2 linked regions of the Myxococcus guangdongensis genome follow. The protein of the gene in region 2 interacts with the protein of the main gene of each other region in a pairwise test. Links are inferred from orthologs where the notes say so. Each region holds a gene or a part of one and is shown on either strand. Other genes may lie near its edges. The genes, in order: odhB and lpdA.

Region 1 (9,678 bases), on a different replicon or contig from region 2:
GGCTCCACGCCTCGGACGCGCGGTCCACGGTGGGCACCACCACCAGTCGATGCGAGCGCCCCCGCGTGTCCACGTAGGTGTCTCCCGCGAAGGCGCCCCGGGGCCGCGTCCGGGCGATGAACAGGGCATCTCCCACCAACCCCGCCTCCATGGCCGCGAGGATGTGGTCGTAGTTGCGCACGTCCAATTCCCACCGGGCGTGCTCGTCCAGCGCTCGCAGGCCCGCCGAGCGGTCCGGCACCGCATCCGGTCTCCGGGGCACCACCACGTCCAGGTGGCGGTCCAGGGTGACGAGCAGCGCGGCGGGCCCGGAGTCCCCCAGGGCCATGGCCCAGGAGGGCAGGGCGAGCCGGTGGGGGTCGAAGACGTACGCGTCCGTCGGCCCCCGGCCGCCTCCCAGCCCCAGCCGGATGACGCCCGCCAGGCGCAGGTGGAGCAGGCCGTCGTCGTCGGTCTTCATGCCTCGGGAATCCTCGCGTCCGTCGCGGGTTTGCTCAGCTTGCGCGGCGGCCGAGTGTAGGCTTCCCCGCACCTTTCCGTGAAAGGAGCCCCGCCGCCGGCGGGAGTTCGACTACGCATGCGCCAGGTCCTTACCGCAGCGCTCATCTTCGTGAGCGCGCCCGTATTCGCCCAGGAAGTGAAGCCCCTCACCATGCCCCAGACGGCGCACTCGCAAGACCCCTTCTTGAGGCAGCTGTCGGAGACCCGCAACTTCTCCAGCGGCCGCCCGGTGAGCGTGAAGGTCACCCCGGACGAGAAGCAGGTCCTCTTCCTGCGCACCCAGGCCACCTCCAACGTCCAGACGCTCTACGCGTTCGACGTGGCGACCGGGGAGGTGAAGGAGGTCCTCACCCCCGAGGCGCTGCTCAAGGGCACCGAGGAGACGCTCACCCCCGAGGAGAAGGCCCGCCGTGAGCGCATGCGCGTCAGCGCCCGGGGCTTCACCTCGTACCAGATTTCCGACGACGGCTCGCGCCTGCTCGTCCCGCTCTCCGGCCGGCTCTACGTGGTCGAGCGCGCGAGCGGCAAGGTGACCGAGCTCAAGACGGGCCCCGGCGTGTTGGACCCGCGCTTCTCCCAGGATGGCAAGCAGGTGGCCTACGTCCGCGAGAACGACGTCTACCGAATCGACGTCGCGGCGAACAAGGAGCAGCGCGTGACGAAGGGCGGCACCGCCGAGAAGACGCACGGCGTGGCCGAGTTCGTCGCCCAGGAGGAGATGAGCCGCTTCTCCGGCTACTGGTGGAGCCCCGACGCCAGGCGCGTCGCCTACACCGAGTCCGACACCACCGAGGTGGAGAAGCTCACCATCGTCGACGTGATGCACCCCGAGCGCGGCGGCGAAATCTTCGCGTACCCGCGCCCCGGCAAGCCCAACGCCAAGGTGCGCCTGGGCGTCACGGCCGTCACCGGCGGCAAGACGACGTGGGTGCAGTGGGACGCGGCGAAGTACCCGTACCTGGCCACCGTGGTGTGGCCCAAGGGCGGCCCGCTCACCATCCTCGTGCAGAACCGCGTCCAGACGGAGCAGCAGCTGCTCTCCGTCGACCCGGCCACGGGCAAGACGCGTGAGCTGCTGGTGGAGAAGGACTCGGCCTGGCTCAACCTGGACCAGGACTTCCCGCTGTGGCTGGACGATGGCTCGGGCTTCCTCTGGTACACCGAGCGCAACGGCGGCCCGGAGGTGGAGCTGCGCCGCGCCGACGGCTCGCTCGACAAGAGCATCGTCAAGCCGGACGCGGGCTTCCGCGGCCTGTCGCGCTTCGTGCAGAAGGACCGCACGCTGTTCTTCTCCGGCGGCCCCAACCCCACGCAGAGCGCGCTGTGGCGCGTGAAGAACGGCGGGGCGCCCGAGCGCGTGACGAAGAACGGCGAGGGCATCGAGGGCGGCTCCGCCTCGCGCGAGGGCGGGGTGTTCGTCGTCAACACGTCCAGCCTCAAGAGCATGAGCCGCACGGAGGTCCTGCGCGCGGACGGCACGCGCGTGGGCCAGCTGCCCGAGGTGGCGCAGGAGCCGCCCTTCGTCCCCAACACGGAGCTCAGGCAGGTGGGCCCCAAGCGCTACTGGGCGTCCATCACCCGCCCGCGCGACTTCAAGCCCGGCAAGAAGCTGCCCGTCATCGTCGACATCTACGGCGGCCCCACCACCACCGTGGTGCACCACAGCATGGCCGCGCACCTGATGTCCCAGTGGATGGCGGACCAGGGCTTCCTCGTCGTGAAGTTCGACGTGCGCGGCACCCCGCTGCGCGGCGCCGCCTGGGAGCGCGAGGTGAAGTACGACTTCGCCACCGTCACGCTGGATGACCAGGTGGACGCGCTCCAGGCCCTGGCCAAGGAGCTGCCCGAGCTGGACATCAACCGCGTGGGCATCCAGGGCTGGAGCTTCGGCGGCTACATGTCCGCGCTGGCCGCGCTCAAGCGCCCGGACGTCTTCAAGGCCGCGGTGTCCGGCGCCCCGGTGGTGGACTGGCTCGACTACGACACGCACTACACCGAGCGCTACCTGGGCCTGCCCCAGGAGCACCCCGAGGCGTACGAGAAGAGCTCGCTGCTCACCTACGCCAAGGCGGACAAGCCCATCGGCAAGCTGCTGCTCATCCACGGCACCGCGGATGACAACGTCTACTTCTTCCACACGCTGAAGCTGAGCGACGCCCTGTTCCGCGCCGGCAAGCCGCACGATTTGCTCCCCCTGAGCGGCCTGACGCACATGGTCCCGGACCCGCTGGTGAAGCAGCGCCAGTGGGAGCGCGTGATGGAGCACTTCAAGAAGAACCTGTGACGGGAGCACTCCGGTGCGCGGGTGGCGCGCGCGCCCCGGGGGCCTCCACCGTCCTTCAGGAAAGCAAGAGGCCCGGTTCCCTTGGACAGGGGCCGGGCCTCCGTTCACGAGCCCTTCGCGGGGAAGGGCTCATGGCAACGACGTTTCAGCCGGCGCGAACGTTCTGCGCCTGAAGGCCCTTGGGGCCACGCGTCACTTCGAACTCCACCTTCTGACCCTCGGCGAGGGTGCGGAAGCCGTCCATGTTGATGGCGGTGTGGTGGCAGAACACGTCCTCACCACCGCCGTCCTGGGTGATGAAGCCGAAGCCCTTCGCGTCGTTGAACCACTTCACGGTACCGGTTGCCATTGCACTTCCTTCAGTCTTGCGGGGCGACGCGTGAGAGTCGCCCGTTCTTCCCGCCCCCCGACGACCGGGAGACATGTCCGGTTTTAGTGAAACGCCTGCCTGGAAGTCCAGCCAGCGACCTGAAATGCCCGGTTTGCATTGAGGCCGGGCATCTCAGGCAAAGCTGACGCGTCGCGTTGGCTTGGCCTCAGACGTCGAGCAGGAGGCGCTCGGGGTCCTCGATGCACTCCTTCACGCGCACGAGGAACTGGACGGCTTCGCGGCCGTCGATGAGGCGGTGGTCGTAGGTGAGGGCCACGTACATGATGGGCCGGATGACCACCTGACCGTCGCGGGCGACGGGGCGCTCGACGATGTTGTGCATGCCCAGGATGCCCGTCTGCGGCGGGTTGATGATGGGCGTGGACAGCATGGAGCCGAAGATGCCGCCGTTGGTAATCGTGAAGGTGCCGCCCTGCAGCTCCGGCAGGGTGAGCTTGTCGTTGCGCGCCCGGGTGCCCAGGTCGCCCACGCCCTTCTCCAGCTCCGCCAGGGACAGCTTGTCCGCGTTGCGCACGACGGGGACGACCAGGCCGCGGCTGCCGCTCACCGCCACGCCGATGTCGTAGTAGTGCTTGAAGATGACGTCTTCGCCGTCGATCTCCGCGTTGACCTGGGGGAAGGCCTTGAGGGCCTCAATCGACGCGCGGACGAAGAAGCTCATGAAGCCGAGCTTCACGCCGTGCTTGGCCTGGAACTTGTCGTTGTACTTCTTGCGCAGGGCCATCACCTCGCCCATGTCCACCTCGTTGAAGGTGGTGAGCAGGGCGGCGGTGGACTGGGCCTGGACCAGGCGCTCGGCGACGCGCTTGCGCAAGGGCGTCATGCGCACGCGCTCCTCGCGCGCGGCGTTGGGGCGCGGGCCCGCGGGCTGGGCCGGGGCGGCGGGCTGGGAGGGCGCGGCCGGGCGGTTGAGCTGACCGAGCACGTCCTCCTTGGTGATGCGACCGCTGGCGCCGCTGCCCTTGAGCTGGCTGACGTCGACCTTGTTCTCCTCCGCCATCTTCCTGGCGGTGGGGGTGATGCGCGCGTCGGACGCGGCGTCCTGCGCGGGGGCGGCGGCGACGGGAGCGGCGGCCGGGGCGGCGGGAGCGGCCGCCGCGGGCTTGGCGGCGGGAGCGCCGGCACCGGCCTCGATGAGGCCGAGCACGTCACCCACGCGCACCTTGTCACCTTCCTTGAAGGCGACGGACGCCAGGGAACCGGCCGCGGGCGCGGGCACGTCGATGGTGACCTTGTCGGTCTCCAGGACGACGAGCGGCTCGTCCGCGGACACCGCGTCACCCGGCTTCTTGTTCCACTTGCCGACGACGGCCTCGGTGATGGACTCGCCCAGGGGGGGTACTTTCAGTTCAACGGCCATTCTTGGTCCCTCGGAAGATGGCTTCCTCGATGATGAGCTGCTGCTCGATTTCGTGCGTCTTGGGGAAGCCGGTTGCGGGGCTGGCGGCCTCCGCGCGCCCGATGTAGCCCAACTTCACGGGCTGCTGCGAGCGCGACGAGACCAGGTCATGCAGGCGCGGGAACATGAAGTGCCACGCACCGGCATTGCGGGGCTCCTCCTGCACCCAGTAGACCTCCGCGAGCTTGGGCAGCTTCGCCACCAGGTTCGCCAGCTCGTCCGCCGGGAACGGGTAGAGCTGCTCCACCCGGACGATGGCGATGCTGTCGTCCTTGCGCTCGTTCCGCGCCTTCACCAGGTCGTAGTACACCTTGCCGCTGCACAAGAGCAGCCGCGTCACGCCCGCGGGCGCCACGCTGTCCAGGATGACCTCCTGGAAGCCGCCCGTCGCCAGCTCGTCCACCTTGCTGGTGGCCTCCGGCCGGCGCAAGAGGCTCTTGGGCGACATGATGACCAGGGGCTTGCGCACCGGGCGCACCACCTGACGGCGCAAGAGATGGAAGATCTGCGCGGGCGTCGTGGGGTAGCAGACCTGGATGTTGTCCTCGGCGGACAGGTCCAGGAAGCGCTCCAGGCGCGCGCTGGAGTGCTCGGGGCCCTGGCCCTCGTAGCTGTGTGGCAACAGCAGCGTGATTCCGCTCAGCCGGCGCCACTTGCTCTCCGCGGCGGCGATGAACTGGTCGATGATGATTTGCGCGCCGTTGGCGAAGTCGCCGAACTGGGCCTCCCAGATGGTGAGGCCGTCCGGGACGTCCAGGCTGTAGCCGTACTCGAAGCCGAGCACGCCCATCTCCGACAGGGCGCTGTTGACGACGTGGAAGCTGGCGCGGCCGGTGGAGAACTGCTGCAGCGGCGTGTACTTGGCACCCGTCGTCACGTCGTGCAGCACCGCGTGGCGGTGGCTGAACGTGCCGCGCTCGCAGTCCTGACCGGACAGCCGCACCGGGTGGCCCTCGGCGAGCAGCGTGGCGTACGCCAGCGACTCACCCTCGCTCCACTGGAGCTCCTCGCTGTCGAGCATGCCCAGGCGCTTCTTGATGACGGTGCGCTCCACGTCGCGGTGCACGCTGAAGCCCTCGGGCACCGTGCACAGCCGCTGGAGCGCGTCGCGCAGCTTCGCCTTGTCCACCGCGGTGGACACCTGGGGCGCGTTCTTCACCGAGCCGCCCTGGTAGGCCTTCCACAGGCCCTCCAGCGCGCTGGGCTCCTTGAACTCGCTCTCCTGGCGCGCGCGGGTGAGCGCGGCGTCGAACTCCGACAGGCAGCGCTGCTTGATGGCCTCCGAGTCCTCCGCGCTGATGCGGTTGCCGTCCGCCAGCGCCTTCGCGTAGCGCGTGCGCACCGTCGGGTGCTTGCGGATGATGTCGTACATCGCCGGCTGGGTGAACGAGGGGTCGTCGCCCTCGTTGTGGCCGTAGCGGCGGTAGCAGATGAGGTCGATGACCACGTCGGTGTGGAACGTCTGGCGGTACTCCGCCGCCAGCCGCGCCACGTGCACGCAGGCCTCCGGGTCATCGCCGTTCACGTGGAACACGGGGATGTCCAGCATCTGCGCGATGGCGGTGGCGTAGATGGAGGAGCGCGAGTCGTGGGGGTCGGTGGTGAAGCCGACCTGGTTGTTGATGACGACGTGGAGCGTGCCGCCCGTCGTGTAGCCCTTGAGGCCCGACAGGTTGAGCGTCTCCGCGACGACGCCCTGGCCCATGAAGGCCGCGTCGCCGTGGATGAGCAGGGGCATCACGCCCACGCGCTCGGTGTCGCCGAAGCGCTCCTGCTTGGCGCGCACGCGGCCCTCGACCACCGGATTGACGGCCTCCAGGTGGCTGGGGTTGAACGCCAGCGACAGGTGCACGTTCTTGCCCTGGCGCGTGGTGTGGTCCGACGAGAAGCCCATGTGGTACTTCACGTCGCCGCGGCCCAGGTACGCCCGGGGGTCCTTGGGGCCGTCGAACTCGCTGAAGATCTGCCCGGGCTGCTTGCCCAGGATGTTCGTCAGCACGTTGAGGCGGCCGCGGTGGGCCATGCCGATGACGACCTCCTTCAGTCCCAGGCCGCTGCCCACCTCGGCGATGGCGTCCAGCATGGGGATGAGGGCCTCGCCGCCGTCCAGGCTGAAGCGCTTGGCGCCCACGTACTTGGTGTGCAGGAAGTTCTCGAAGCCCTCCGCGTAGGACAGCTTCGTGAGGATGTGGCGCTGGTCCTCGACGGAGAACGCGGTGGTGTTCTCGCTGTGCTCCATCCGCTGCATCAGCCAGCGGCGGCGCTCGCTGTCGAGGATCTGCATGAACTCCACGCCGACGCTGCCCGTGTACGTGCGGTGCAGGCGCGCGAGCAGCTCGTCCAGCTTCACCTTCTGCTGGGGGAAGACGTTGTGCGTCTCCACCTGCTGCTCGCGCTCCTTGGGCGAGAAGTGGCCGTCATCCACCATGCTCACGTCGGCCACGTGCTCGAGCGCGGGACGCGGACGGCTCAGCGGGTCCAGGTCGGCGCGCAGGTGGCCGCGCAGACGGAACGCGAAGAGCGCCTGGTCCACCTTGGACTGCAGCTCCAGCGCCTGGGCCTGGGCGGTGCTCTGGGCGGCGACGGGGGCAGGTGCGGCCGGCGCGGCGGCGGGGGCCTGGGCGGCACCCGCGGCCTTGCCGTTGCCCTTGCCGGGCGCGACGGCCGCCGCGGGCACCTCCAAGAGCTTCGTGCTGAAGATGGGACGGCCGGCGCCATCGTTTCGCTCGAAGATCTCTCGCCAGCTTGCATCCACGCTGGAGGGATCCTCGAGGTAGCGGGCGTAGAGCCCCTCGATGAAGTCGATGTTGGCGCCGGAAAGGAACGAGTCCTGGAAGTTCGCCATGGCGGTGTCGTCTTTTACTGGATGACCGCCCCGTTGGGGGTTTTTCGAGGCGTCTTTGTTGAGCCCTGGCACCACCCCAGGGGAGGGGCCTCTCCAGGGGAGCAGCCCAAGTCATGCCGCTGTTGAGCCCAGCTTCACCCGACCCCTTCACCTGGGAACACCCCGACACCCGGGGACTCCCAGCGCCCGTTTCGTCCCGTTTCGGTCGAAAGGAGTGCTAGACAGCCCGCTCCCCCATCCCCTTCTCCCTCCCAAGAGGCCGCCTCACATGCTGCTCCAGGGCAAGAAGCTGCTCATCACCGGGGTGCTCACCCCCCAGTCCCTCGCCTATGGCATCGCCGAGCACGCGCTCGCGCAGGGCGCGGACATCCTCCTGACGGGCTTCGGTCGGGCCAAGTCCCTCACCGAGCGCAGCGCCAAGCGCCTCAAGCCGGGCCTCGAGGTGCTGGAGCTGGACGTCACCAACCCCGAGCACTTCAAGGCGCTCACCGAGTCGCTCAAGCAGCGCTGGGACCGGGTGGACGGCGTGCTCCACGGCATCGCCTATGCCCCGGATGACGCCCTGGGCGGCAACTTCCTCAACACGCCCTGGGAGAGTGTCCAGACGGCGTTCCGCATCTCCACGTTCTCCCTCAAGGAGCTCGCGGTGGCGTGCGCGCCGCTGATGCCGCCGGGCGGCTCCATCGTCACGCTGGACTTCGACAACCGCGTGGCGTGGCCCATCTACGACTGGATGGGCGTGTGCAAGGCCGCGCTGGAGTCCACCGTGCGCTACCTGGCCCGCGACCTGGGCCCCAAGGGCATCCGGGTCAACGCGCTGGCGGCGGGACCCCTGTCCACGATGGCCGCCAAGGGCATCCCGGGCTTCAAGGCGCTGGAGGCGGGGTGGGGTACCCAGGCCCCACTGGGCTGGAGTGCCAAGGACAGCCACGACATGGTGTCCAGGACGGCGTGTGCCCTGCTGTCGGACTGGCTGCCCTCCACCACGGGCGAAATGATCCACGTGGACGGTGGTTATCACGCCGTGGGTGCGCCACCGGTGCCCCCGGAGTCCGTGGCGGGCGCCCAACCCGCGGGCACCAAGCCTGCGAGCGAGTAGGCGCCACCCGCTCCCGGCGTCGAGGTCATCCGACACCTGCCCGCCCGCAGTGAATGCGGGCAGGTCACCCCGCTTTCTCCCGTGAGAGCGCTCACGGTAGAGTCTCCAACGTTTCGCAGAGGACGGCCGCATTGGCCCAACCCCTGCGCAGGAGCCGTGGCACCGTGAGCACCAACAGCACCAAGGTCTTGCTGGTGGACGACAGCCCGACCGTTCGGAACATCGTCAAGATCTACCTCATGAACCTCCGGGTGGAGGCGCTGGAGGCGGACGATGCGACTCGCGCGCTGAAGATCCTCCAGCTCGTCCCGGTGAATCTGGTCATCGCGGACATCAACATGCCCGGGATGGATGGCATCACCTTCGTCAAGGAGGTCCGGGCCAGCCGCAACGCGCAGCTGCGCACGGTGCCCATCCTGCTGTTGACGGCGGAGAAGAACGTGGACCTGCGCCAGCGGGGCACGGAGGCGGGCGCCAACGCGTTCATCCAGAAGCCGGTCTCCCACCACGAGCTGACGGAGACCGTCCGTCAGTTCCTGTCCAAGGCCTGATGCCGTGAGCCTGCCGTCCCTGCTGCTCGTCGACGACAGCGACGCCATCCTGGCGCTCGAACGCGCCATCCTCTCCGGCCACTACACCATCCACACCGCGAGCAACGGGCGCGAGGCGCTGGAGAAGGTCTCCCGCCTGAGGCCCGCCGCGGTGCTGCTGGACCTGTCGATGCCGGAGATGGACGGCGACGAGGTCCTCCAGCGGATGAAGGCGGACCCGGCCACGTCGGACATCCCGGTCATCATCATCTCCTCGGAGAAGTCGCGCGCGGAGGCGTGTCTGGGGTTGGGCGCGGAGACGTTCCTGGCCAAGCCCTTCCGCGCGGATGAGCTCCTGCACGCGGTGGGGGAGGCGCTGGCCAACTCGCGGCGCCGCGCGCGCACCGGCTCGCTGCTGGTGCTGCGGGTGACGGTGGGCACGCTGGAGTTCGCGGTGCCGCTGGACTCGGTGCGCGAGGTGCTCCTGCATCCGGCGACGCGGCCGTTGCCCACGGCGCCCTCGTACCTGCGCGAATACGTGGAGGTGCGGGGCGAGGCGCTGTGCGTGCTGGACGTGGCCCGGCGGCTGAGCGTGGAGCACTCGCTGCCGCGCGTGGAGCGGATGCTGG
Region 2 (9,481 bases):
GGCGCGGCGCTACGAGCAGGAGGGCGCGGACGAGGTGACGTTCCTCGACATCTCCGCGAGCGCCGAGGAGCGCGAGACGCTCTGGGACCTGGTGCGACGCACCGCGGAGCGGCTGTTCATCCCGCTGACCGTCGGTGGCGGCGTGCGCACGGTGGAGGACGTGGGTCGGGCGCTGCGCGCGGGGGCGGACAAGGTGAGCATCAACTCCGCGGCGGTGGCTCGGCCCGAGCTGCTCACCGAGTGCGCCGAGCGCTTCGGAGCACAGTGCGTGGTGGCGAGCATCGATGCTCGCAAGGAAGGGGAGCGCTACCGCGTCTACACGCATGGAGGGCGAAGGCCCACCGAACTGGACGCGGTGACCTGGGCCCAGGTGTGCGTGGCCCGTGGGGCAGGGGAGGTGCTGCTCACGAGCATCGACCAGGACGGCGCGCGCTCGGGCTACGACCTGGAGTTGACGCGGAGGGTGGCGGAAGCGGTCGACGTGCCCGTCATCGCCTCGGGTGGCGCGGGCAGCGCGGAGCACGTGCGAGACGGGCTCACGCGAGGTGGCGCGGACGCGGCGCTGGTGGCGGGCATCCTCCACGATGGGCTCACCTCGGTGGGCGCCATCAAGTCGCTCCTGCGCGCGAGCGGCCTGCCGATTCGGAGCACGCCATGACTCATGGGCGACGCGGCCGATTGAACCGCGCGAGCGCCGCGCAGAACAGGACGCACTCCATGACACGACGTCGTCGCGGCTTGACGGGTGCGCAGGAGGCCCGAGGGATTCCCGCCGGCGGAGGTGCTCCTCACGAGGCCCTCCGGCCACGGCAGACGCGCAACGCGGAGAACAGGAGCAATCCATGAGGACGCAAGGACTGATGCACGCAGCCGAGGAGGTCGCGCGCGCCGCGGGCGACGTCGCGCTGAGGTTCTTCCGAGGTGGCATCGCGGTGGACACCAAGAGCGACGGAACCCCCGTCACCGTGGCGGACCGCACCGCGGAGCAGACCGCACGCGAGTGGCTGGAGAAGCGCTTCCCCGAGGACGGAGTCCTCGGCGAGGAGTTCGGAGAGACGCGCCCTGGCGCGAAGCGCCGCTGGATTCTGGACCCCATCGACGGCACCAAGACCTTCATCCGTGGCGTGCCGCTGTGGGGAACGCTCATCGCACTGGCCGAAGGCGAGCGCATCCTCGTCGGCGCCGCGTACTTCCCCGCGGTGAGCGAGCTGCTCGTCGCCGCCCCCGGAGAAGGCTGCTTCTGGAACGGCCAGCGCGCCCGCGTCTCCGGACAATCCGACCTCTCCCGCGCCGTGGTCCTCTCCACCGACGAGCGCTTCGCCCAGTTCCCCGAACGAGGCGAGGCCTGGCGCCGCTTCACGCGTGACACCGCCGTGTCTCGCACCTGGGGCGACTGTTACGGCTACCTGCTCGTCGCCACGGGACGCGCCGAGGTGATGGTGGACGAGCTGCTCTCCCCCTGGGACGCGGCCGCGCTCCAACCCATCATCGAGGAGTCCGGCGGCGTCTTCACCGATTGGACCGGCCAGCGAACCGCCTTCGGCGGCAACGGCATCGCCACCAACAGCGCGCTGGCCCGCCTCACCCGTGAGCGCCTCGGCGCGACGAGGACCACCTGATGCTGGACCTGGACGCACTCGACTTCACCAAGGGCAACGGGCTCGTCACGGTGGTGACCCAGGACGCGGCCACGGGCGACGTGTTGATGGTCGCGCACGCGGACCGCGAGGCCCTGGCGCTCACGCTCTCCACCGGAGAGATGCACTACCGCTCCCGCTCACGAGGCCTCTGGCACAAGGGCGCCACCAGCGGGAACACCCAACGCGTCGTCTCCCTGAGCGCGGACTGCGACAGGGACGCGGTGCTCGCCCGCGTCCACAAGGCCGGCCCCGCCTGTCACACCGGTGAAGAGACCTGCTTCGGCGCTGGCCGCTGGGATGCGCTCGCCGCGCTCGACGCCACGCTCACCGAGCGCGCCTCCCACGCGCCCGCGCACGACGAGAAGCCCGGCTACACGCGACGCCTGCTCGGTGACAGGAACCTGCGCCTGAAGAAGCTGGGCGAAGAGGCCGCGGAGCTGGTGACGGCCTGCGCGGACGCTGACTCGAGCCGCGCGGTGGAGGAGGCCGCCGACCTGCTCTACCACCTGCTCGTCGCCATCAAGCCCCTGGGCCTCTCGCTCGAGGACGTGAAGGCCGTGCTCGCGCGTCGCGCGACGCCTCCCGTTTCAAGCAACACGAGATGAAGCCATCGCACTTCACGTGAAATCCACGCGGGGCTGTCCGGACATTCCACGTATCAGTCCCCGAATTCCGGACGTGTCAGCGTCGACCCAGCGGGATTTGTCCGTCACGGCTGCATCCTCACAGCAGCACTGCGACGAGGAGGTGATCGCACTGAGCAGTGACTCTCTTCAATGAAAGGAGTGTTCCTGCTACACATCCAGACGCGCGGCGCAGTGGAGAACGCCGGCCGGGCGCTTCTTGGAATCGAAACCGTCCGCCTCACCGGAGGCATCGTGAACGGCCCCACCACGTACAAGGCAGAGCTCATCGACCGAGTCATCTTCTCCCGCTGGCAGAATCCTCCGACCAAGGAGGATGTCGCGGCGATCCTGGCTCAGATGGAAGAGGCGGCGACGAGCCTCAACACGCGCCTCATCTACATCGGCTCCGTGAGCCCGAAGTCCAAGGTGCCCGACGCGAACGAGCGCACCATCCTCAACAACTTCCTGGTGGACGCGCGCAAGAAGTGTGTCGAGCAGGCGTGGCTCATCTACGAGGGCACGGACCTGCAGCACAACCTCCAGCGCGTCATCATCTCCGGCGTGCTCATCCTCACCCGCACCTTCGACAACTTCCTGTCGGTGGCGAAGTCGGGCGAGTCCATCGTCAAGGACGTGAGCACCGTCCTGAAGAAGGACGCGGCGCCCATCTTCCAGCTGGCCAAGGAGCGCGGCCTCGTCGCCTGAGGCCGCCCCGGCGCCGCTCACCGGGCGCCGAGTATCTCCATCTCCGCGAGCTGGCCGTCCGCGCTCTCCGGGAACACGCTGACCGCGTCCACGTCCACCAGCGGCACGGTCAGCACGCAGCGCTCCCACGCGCCCGTGCCCTGGTAGCGGCACACCGTGGGATTCACGAACGAGAAGCCTCCCTCCGGGTCCGCGAGCCCCACGCCCTTCGGGGTGCGCACGATGGCGCGCAGCGAGCCTGCGCCCTTCGCCCGGACGCTCACGCCCACCAGGTGCTTGAGCGTGGGCGCGTAGCCCGCGCGCAGCGCCCCATCCGCCGTCCAGCGCGAGGTCCTGGCCGCGTTGCTCACCGCGACGCGCGTGTTCTCGTCGCCGTCGAAGGCCTGGAAGCCCGGCTGCGCTCCGGTGACCTGGTCGGGCTTCACCGGCGCGGTCTCCACGCGCGGCCCGCTGGCGAGCGTCCGCAGCGTGGGCACCTTGTCCCCCTGCTGGAGCGCCGCCGCGCGCAGCACGGACACAGGAAGGTGCCCGGCGCCCTGGCAGCGGGGCGCCAGGCCCTCCAGGAGCGGAAGCACGGTCGCGGGCAGGGCGACGTCCGCCTGGGCGGCCGGGGCCAGCCCCAACCGGACGATGGTGTCACAGGCCCCCGCCGTGCCCGGCCCGGCGTGCTCCAGGTTCCACTGGAGCTCGGGGACCTCCGGCGCGCGGCCCACCGTGGCGTCCAGCAGGGCCTGACCCACGCGCTGCGCGCAGGGATTCACCCGGCCGGGGCACTGCTCGCACAGCGTGGCCAGGAGGCCCCGCAGCGGAGTGTCCACTCCCTGGCTGAACGGGGCCCGGGCGTTGAGGGCCGGGCCCAGCTCACAGGCGCGCGCGGTGGGCTCGGCGCAGGCCTTCAGTCGCGCTCGGGCGTCGTCCAGGACGCTGGGGACCTCGGGGGCGCGCAGGGCTGCGTCCAGGGCCCGCTCCAGGGCGAGACAGTCGGGTGACGGGAGCATCACGGGGGCAGCCGGGGAGGCGGCGGCCCGGGCGGGGGGACGCTCGGGCGGGGCAGCGCTCGTCACATCCGGGTGCGTCACGCACCACAGACGGCCGAAGGCGATGAGCCCCACGAGCATCAGCAGGAGGGTCCTGAGCGGGAAACGGCGCACGAGCAATCTCCTTGATTCCAACCGGGAGCGGGGGTTATCAGCCCCACCGGGTTCCATCCGCAAATAATGACGGAGGCATGCGTGGCTGAGACGTTCGACGTGGTGATCATCGGTTCGGGCCCTGGCGGCTACGTGGGCGCCATCCGCGCGGGGCAACTCGGGCTGAAGACGGCCATCATCGAGAAGGACAAGCGTCTGGGTGGCACGTGCCTCCACCGCGGGTGCATCCCCACCAAGTCCCTGCTGTGGACGGCGGAGCTGTTCCACCACGTCAAGGAGGCCGGGGACTTCGGCATCGACCTGTCGAGCCCGACGGTCAACTGGCCGAACGCGATGAAGCACAAGGACAAGGTCGTCACCAAGGGTGCCAACGGCATCGACTTCTTGATGAAGAAGAACAAGGTGACGGTCATCAAGGGCCACGGCCGCATCGCGGGCAAGGGCAAGGTGGAGGTCACCGCCGCCGACGGCACCAAGCAGGTGCTGGACGCCAAGAACATCATCATCGCGACGGGCTCGGTCCCCAAGTCCCTGCCGAACGTGCCGGTGGACCACAAGCGCGTGCTCAACAGCGACTCCATCCTGCAGATCGAGCGCATCCCCAAGAGCATCATCGTCCTGGGCGCGGGCGCGGTCGGCTGTGAGTTCGCGTCCATCTTCAACCACGTGGGCAGCAAGACGGCCATCGTGGAGTACCTGCCGGCGCTCCTGCCCATCGAGGACGCGGACATCTCCAAGGAGCTGGAGAAGATCTTCCGTCGCCGCGGCATCGACGTGCACACGGGCTCCGCGGTGGAGAAGGTGGAGCACACGGCGGACGGCGTGCGCGTCACGATGAAGGTCGGCAACGAGACCAAGACGCTGGAGGCGGAGATCCTCCTGTCGGCCGTGGGCCGCTCGCCGGTGACGGACGACGTGGGCCTGGACAAGACGTCCATCAAGACCGACCGCGGCTACATCAAGGTCGACTCGATGCTGCGCACCAGCGAGCCCAACGTCTACGCGGTGGGCGACGTCATCCCCACCCCGATGCTGGCCCACATGGCCAGCTCCGAGTGCGTGCTCGCCGTGGAGCACATCGCGGGGAAGAACCCGCAGCCTATCAACTACGACCTCACCCCGTCCGCCACGTACTGCTACCCCGAGGTCGCCTCGGTGGGCCTGACGGAGAAGAAGGCCAAGGAGCGCGGCTACGACGTCAAGATCGGCAACGCCCCGTTCGGCGCGGTGACGAAGTCCGCCATCACCAACGAGTCCACGGGCCTCATCAAGATCGTCTCCGACAAGAAGTACGACGAGGTGCTGGGCATCCACATCATCGGCCCGCACGCCACGGAGCTGCTCGCCGAGGCCTGCGTCGCGCTGAAGCTGGAGATCACCACCGAGGAGCTGGCGGGCACCATCCACGCCCACCCGACGCTCTCGGAGATCGTCCACGAGGGCGCCGAGGCCACGCTGGGTCACCCGCGCCACTTCTAGTCGGCGAGGGTAGAGGACGGGCGCCCCCATGGGTGCTCGCCAGGGCCGTCCCCGGAGCGAGCGCTTCGAGGGCGGCCTCGTGCTTTCCGGGGGCCAGGCACGACTCGCCAGGAGGGCCGGCAACAGGGCTGTCGGGCCGCTGGAGGGTTGGCGCGGGGGCCAGGGCGCTCTCACGGGGGCTGCCCGGCCGGGACGCGGGCATTAGTAGGGAGACGACGTGCGCGAAGGCCCTGCGGGTGCTAACGCCTCGCGTTAGAGGCTTCCCGCTTGAACGTCTTCCGCCCAAACCATAGAAGGCCCGCGACCCATGGCGACTCCTGACCGGTTCCCTCTCCCCCAGGTGACAGAGACGACCCGCAAGCCGGACTGGCTGAAGGTGCGCCTGCCTCACGGCGAAGGGTACGAGCGGGTGAAGGCCATCGTGAAGCGCACGAAGCTGGCCACCGTGTGCGAAGAGGCCCGCTGCCCGAACATCGCCGAGTGCTGGGGTGGCGGCACGGCCACGGTGATGTTGATGGGCGAGGTCTGCACGCGCGCGTGCCGCTTCTGCCACGTGAAGGTGGGCGCTCCGCCGCCGTTGGATCCGATGGAGCCCATCCACCTGGCCCAGGCCGTCAAGGAGATGGACCTGGAGTACATCGTCGTCACGTCGGTGAACCGGGATGACCGGCCCGACGGTGGCGCCAGCCACTTCGCCTCCGCGATTCGCGAGCTGCGCCGCGAGAGCCCGCGCACCATCGTCGAGGTGCTCATCCCCGACTTCAAGGGCGTGGAGAAGGACCTGGCCACGGTGGCCGAGGCCCGGCCGCACGTCGTCGCGCACAACGTGGAGACGGTGGAGCGCCTGACGCCGACGGTGAGAGACCGCCGCGCGAAGTACGCCCAGTCGCTGCGCGTGCTCGAGTACCTGAAGCACCGCCCCGAGGGCATCTACACCAAGACGTCCGTCATGGTGGGCCTGGGCGAGACGGACGCCGAGCTGGAGCAGACCTTCAAGGATTTGCGCGGCGTGGGCGTGGACGTGCTCACGCTGGGACAGTACCTGCAGCCCTCGCAGTACCACCTGCGCGTGGAGCGCTTCGTCACTCCGGCGCAGTTCGAGTCGTACAAGAAGCTGGCCGAGTCCTACGGTTTCCTCTACGTGGCCTCGGGTCCGCTGGTTCGTTCCAGCTATCGCGCCGCCGAGTTCTTCATGAAGGGCCTGATGGAGCGCGAGCGCCTGGAGCGGCTCGGCTGAGCGGGCCCGAATCGAGCCTTGACGCAACCCCCGTTCCTCTCGGAAAGACACCCCATGGCAACCTTCGAATTCAAGCTCCCCGACCTCGGTGAAGGCGTGATGGAGGGCGAGCTGGTCAAGTGGCACGTCAAGGCCGGCGACGTCGTCAAGGAAGACCAGGTGCTCGCCGAGGTGATGACGGACAAGGCCACCGTCACCGTCCCCAGCCCGAAGGCCGGTCGCGTCATCCAGACGCACGGCAAGGAAGGCGACATCGCGAAGGTGCACCACCCGCTGGTGACGATGGAGATCGAAGGCGCCGCGCCGGCCCAGGCCGCGGGCCACGGGGCTCCCGCTCCGGCCGCGCAGACGGCGGCTCCCGCGCAGGCGGCGGCGGCTGCGCCCGCGCAGGCGACGAAGGTGCTGGCGACGCCGGTGACGCGTCGGATGGCGCGTGAGCACGGGCTGGATTTGACGACCATCTCCGGCAGCGGTCCGCAGGGGCGGGTGACGAAGGCGGACGTGGTGGCGGCGCTGGAGGGCGGCGGCGAGCAGAAGAACGTGGTGGCGCCGGCCCAGGCGCGTCCCGCGGCGCCCTCCGTGTCGACGGGACGGTCGGACGAGCGCGTGCCGCTGCGGGGCCTGCGCAAGAAGATCGCCGAGAAGATGGTGCGCTCGAAGTTCACGATGCCGCACTTCGCCTTCGTGGAGGAAGTGGACGCGACGGAGCTGGTGGCGCTGCGTGCCCGGCTCAACGCGCAGCTGGCGGCGGTGGGCGACAACACGAAGATCAACTACCTGCCCTTCATCATCAAGGCGACCATCGCCGCGCTGAAGCGCTTCCCGCACCTGAACGCCAACTTCGACGAGGCGGCGCAGGAGCTGGTGGTGCGCGGCGAATACAACATCGGCATGGCGGTGGCGACGCCGGACGGCCTGACGGTGGCGGTGGTGAAGGACGCGGACCGGCTGACGCTGGCCGAGCTGGCGCGTGAGACGTCGCGCCTGGGTGTGGCGGCGCGCGAGCGCAAGCTGAAGATGGAGGAGCTGACGGGCGGCACCTTCACCATCACCTCGCTGGGGCAGACGGGCGGCCTGTTCGCCACGCCCATCATCAACCACCCCGAGGTGGGCATCATGGGCGTGCACAAGCTCAAGAAGCGCCCGGCGGTGGTGAAGGACCAGGTCGTCGTGCGCGACATGATGAACCTGTCGCTGTCGTGCGACCACCGCGTCATCGACGGCTCGGTGGCCGCGGAGTTCGTGTACGAAGTCATCAAGTACCTCGAGAAGCCGGACATGCTGTTCCTGGCGATGTCCTGAGGTTCCTGGAGGCGGGCCCGGTGAGCGGAGGCTCCCGGGCGCCTTGTCCACGGTAGGGCGTCCCGTGGGGTTGCCAGGGGACGGACCGCCCGCTCGACGGTGGTGTCCGTCGAGCGTTCGAGGTCGGGCGGTGGTCCTCCAAGCCGGTTAGGCTCTGTCGGTATGGCCGAGAACCCTCGCGAGCTGATCCGCGCCGCACAGTCCGCCGAGCTGAGCGGTGACGCGCCTCGTGCGGTGGAGCTGTTGTTCCAGGCCGCGACGCTCCTCCAGCGCGCGGGGAACGCACCTCGGGCGCTCCAGTTGCTGCGCCATGCGCGCCGACTGGATGAGTCCCGCACGGATGTCGCCGACGCGATGGCGCGGATCGAGCAGATGTCGGCGCAGGAGTCGTCGGCCTCTGCCATGGATGTTCAGTCATCGACCTCGTCGATGGGGCGCGATGAGGGAGTCTCGTCGTCGGAGCTGGCGCTGAGGCAGCGCCTCATCGAGGCCGCGCTGCGTGAGCAGGAGGAGCCTCGGCTCGCGGAAGCACAGGTCGAAGCCCCCGCGTGGGTGTTGGACACGGAGGTGAGCGAAGACCTTCAGCGCCTGGAGGCCCAGCTCTCTCGCGGGAGTGACTCGTCCGGGGCCGTGTGGCCTCGAGCGGATGACGACGACAGCGGAGGGGCCGCTCCTGAGCGGGCCGGACCGTCGTCGCGGGCGCGGAGCAAGGGCGCGGACGGCAGCGCGAGCGCTGCTGGGCCCTCGCGCGCGAGCGTCGGAGCGTGGCCTGACACCCGACCCGATGATGAGGGGCGCGGAGCTTCTCCAGGGCGGAGTGGAGCGTCGTCGCGGGACGGGAGCATGGACGACGACAGCGTGCGTCCTGGCGCGACGCGTGCCCAGGCCTCGAGTGTGTCGCCAGGGGACGAAGGGGGCGGGGCCCGAGCGTCGTCGCGGGACTGGATCATTGACGTGGACGACCTCGTGAGCGCCGATTCGACGTCTGGCGAGGGTTGGAGCGTGACGGCTGGCGTCTCGCCAGACTCCCGATTCATGGCGCGGAGCGCAGGTTCGCGAAGCCGTGCTCGGAGCGCTGGTGAGCGATTCATGGGTCGCCCTGGCGCTGACGATGCGTCCTGGAGTCCAGGGCTGCTCGATGAGTGGGAGGATCCGGTGACAGGCGAGTCCGGATCCATGGGCGCGTCGGGGGCGGCGGAGCCTGGACGCGCATCCGGGGAAGAGGATGAGACCTGGCTCCTCGGGGACGTGGGCGAGTCCGTGACCGCCGAGGCGAGCCAGCTTCGCCCCATGGGTGCAACGGACTCGGGTTTGTTCGGAGCGCCGCAGCGAGCGTTGTCA

Evidence for each region.
Region 1: the proteins of lpdA (region 2) and odhB interact in binary tests that used the Escherichia coli proteins (3 or more experiments, as listed by UniProt). The link is inferred for Myxococcus guangdongensis from one-to-one orthologs.

What each region holds. Positions count from the first base shown.
Region 1 is NZ_JAJVKW010000008.1:394,505-404,182, reverse strand. Bases 2,430-5,428 are described here. They hold odhB (2-oxoglutarate dehydrogenase complex dihydrolipoyllysine-residue succinyltransferase), read right to left. Parts: upstream 4,537-5,428; coding sequence 3,322-4,536; downstream 2,430-3,321. Other genes in these bases: LXT21_RS25615 (2-oxoglutarate dehydrogenase E1 component), read right to left, coding at 4,526-5,428; LXT21_RS25625 (cold-shock protein), read right to left, coding at 2,931-3,134; LXT21_RS25630 (alpha/beta fold hydrolase), read left to right, coding at 2,430-2,785. Also shown: LXT21_RS25635 (UPF0489 family protein), read right to left, coding at 1-460; more of LXT21_RS25630, read left to right, coding at 578-2,429; more of LXT21_RS25615, read right to left, coding at 5,429-7,420; enoyl-ACP reductase FabI, read left to right, coding at 7,689-8,519; LXT21_RS25605 (response regulator), read left to right, coding at 8,684-9,070; LXT21_RS25600 (response regulator), read left to right, coding at 9,075-9,678. UniProt on the Escherichia coli protein: E2 component of the 2-oxoglutarate dehydrogenase (OGDH) complex which catalyzes the second step in the conversion of 2-oxoglutarate to succinyl-CoA and CO(2).
Region 2 is NZ_JAJVKW010000004.1:140,459-149,939, forward strand. The notes cover bases 3,601-6,402. They hold lpdA (dihydrolipoyl dehydrogenase), read left to right. Parts: upstream 3,601-4,203; coding sequence 4,204-5,601; downstream 5,602-6,402. Other genes in these bases: LXT21_RS13895 (hypothetical protein), read right to left, coding at 3,601-4,122; lipA (lipoyl synthase), read left to right, coding at 5,909-6,402. Outside these bases: imidazole glycerol phosphate synthase subunit HisF, read left to right, coding at 1-658; hisN (histidinol-phosphatase), read left to right, coding at 843-1,619; bifunctional phosphoribosyl-AMP cyclohydrolase/phosphoribosyl-ATP diphosphatase HisIE, read left to right, coding at 1,619-2,245; LXT21_RS13890 (hypothetical protein), read left to right, coding at 2,519-2,971; more of LXT21_RS13895, read right to left, coding at 2,989-3,600; more of lipA, read left to right, coding at 6,403-6,838; LXT21_RS13910 (dihydrolipoamide acetyltransferase family protein), read left to right, coding at 6,893-8,140; LXT21_RS13915 (ClpX C4-type zinc finger protein), read left to right, coding at 9,431-9,481. UniProt on the Escherichia coli protein: Lipoamide dehydrogenase is a component of the glycine cleavage system as well as of the alpha-ketoacid dehydrogenase complexes.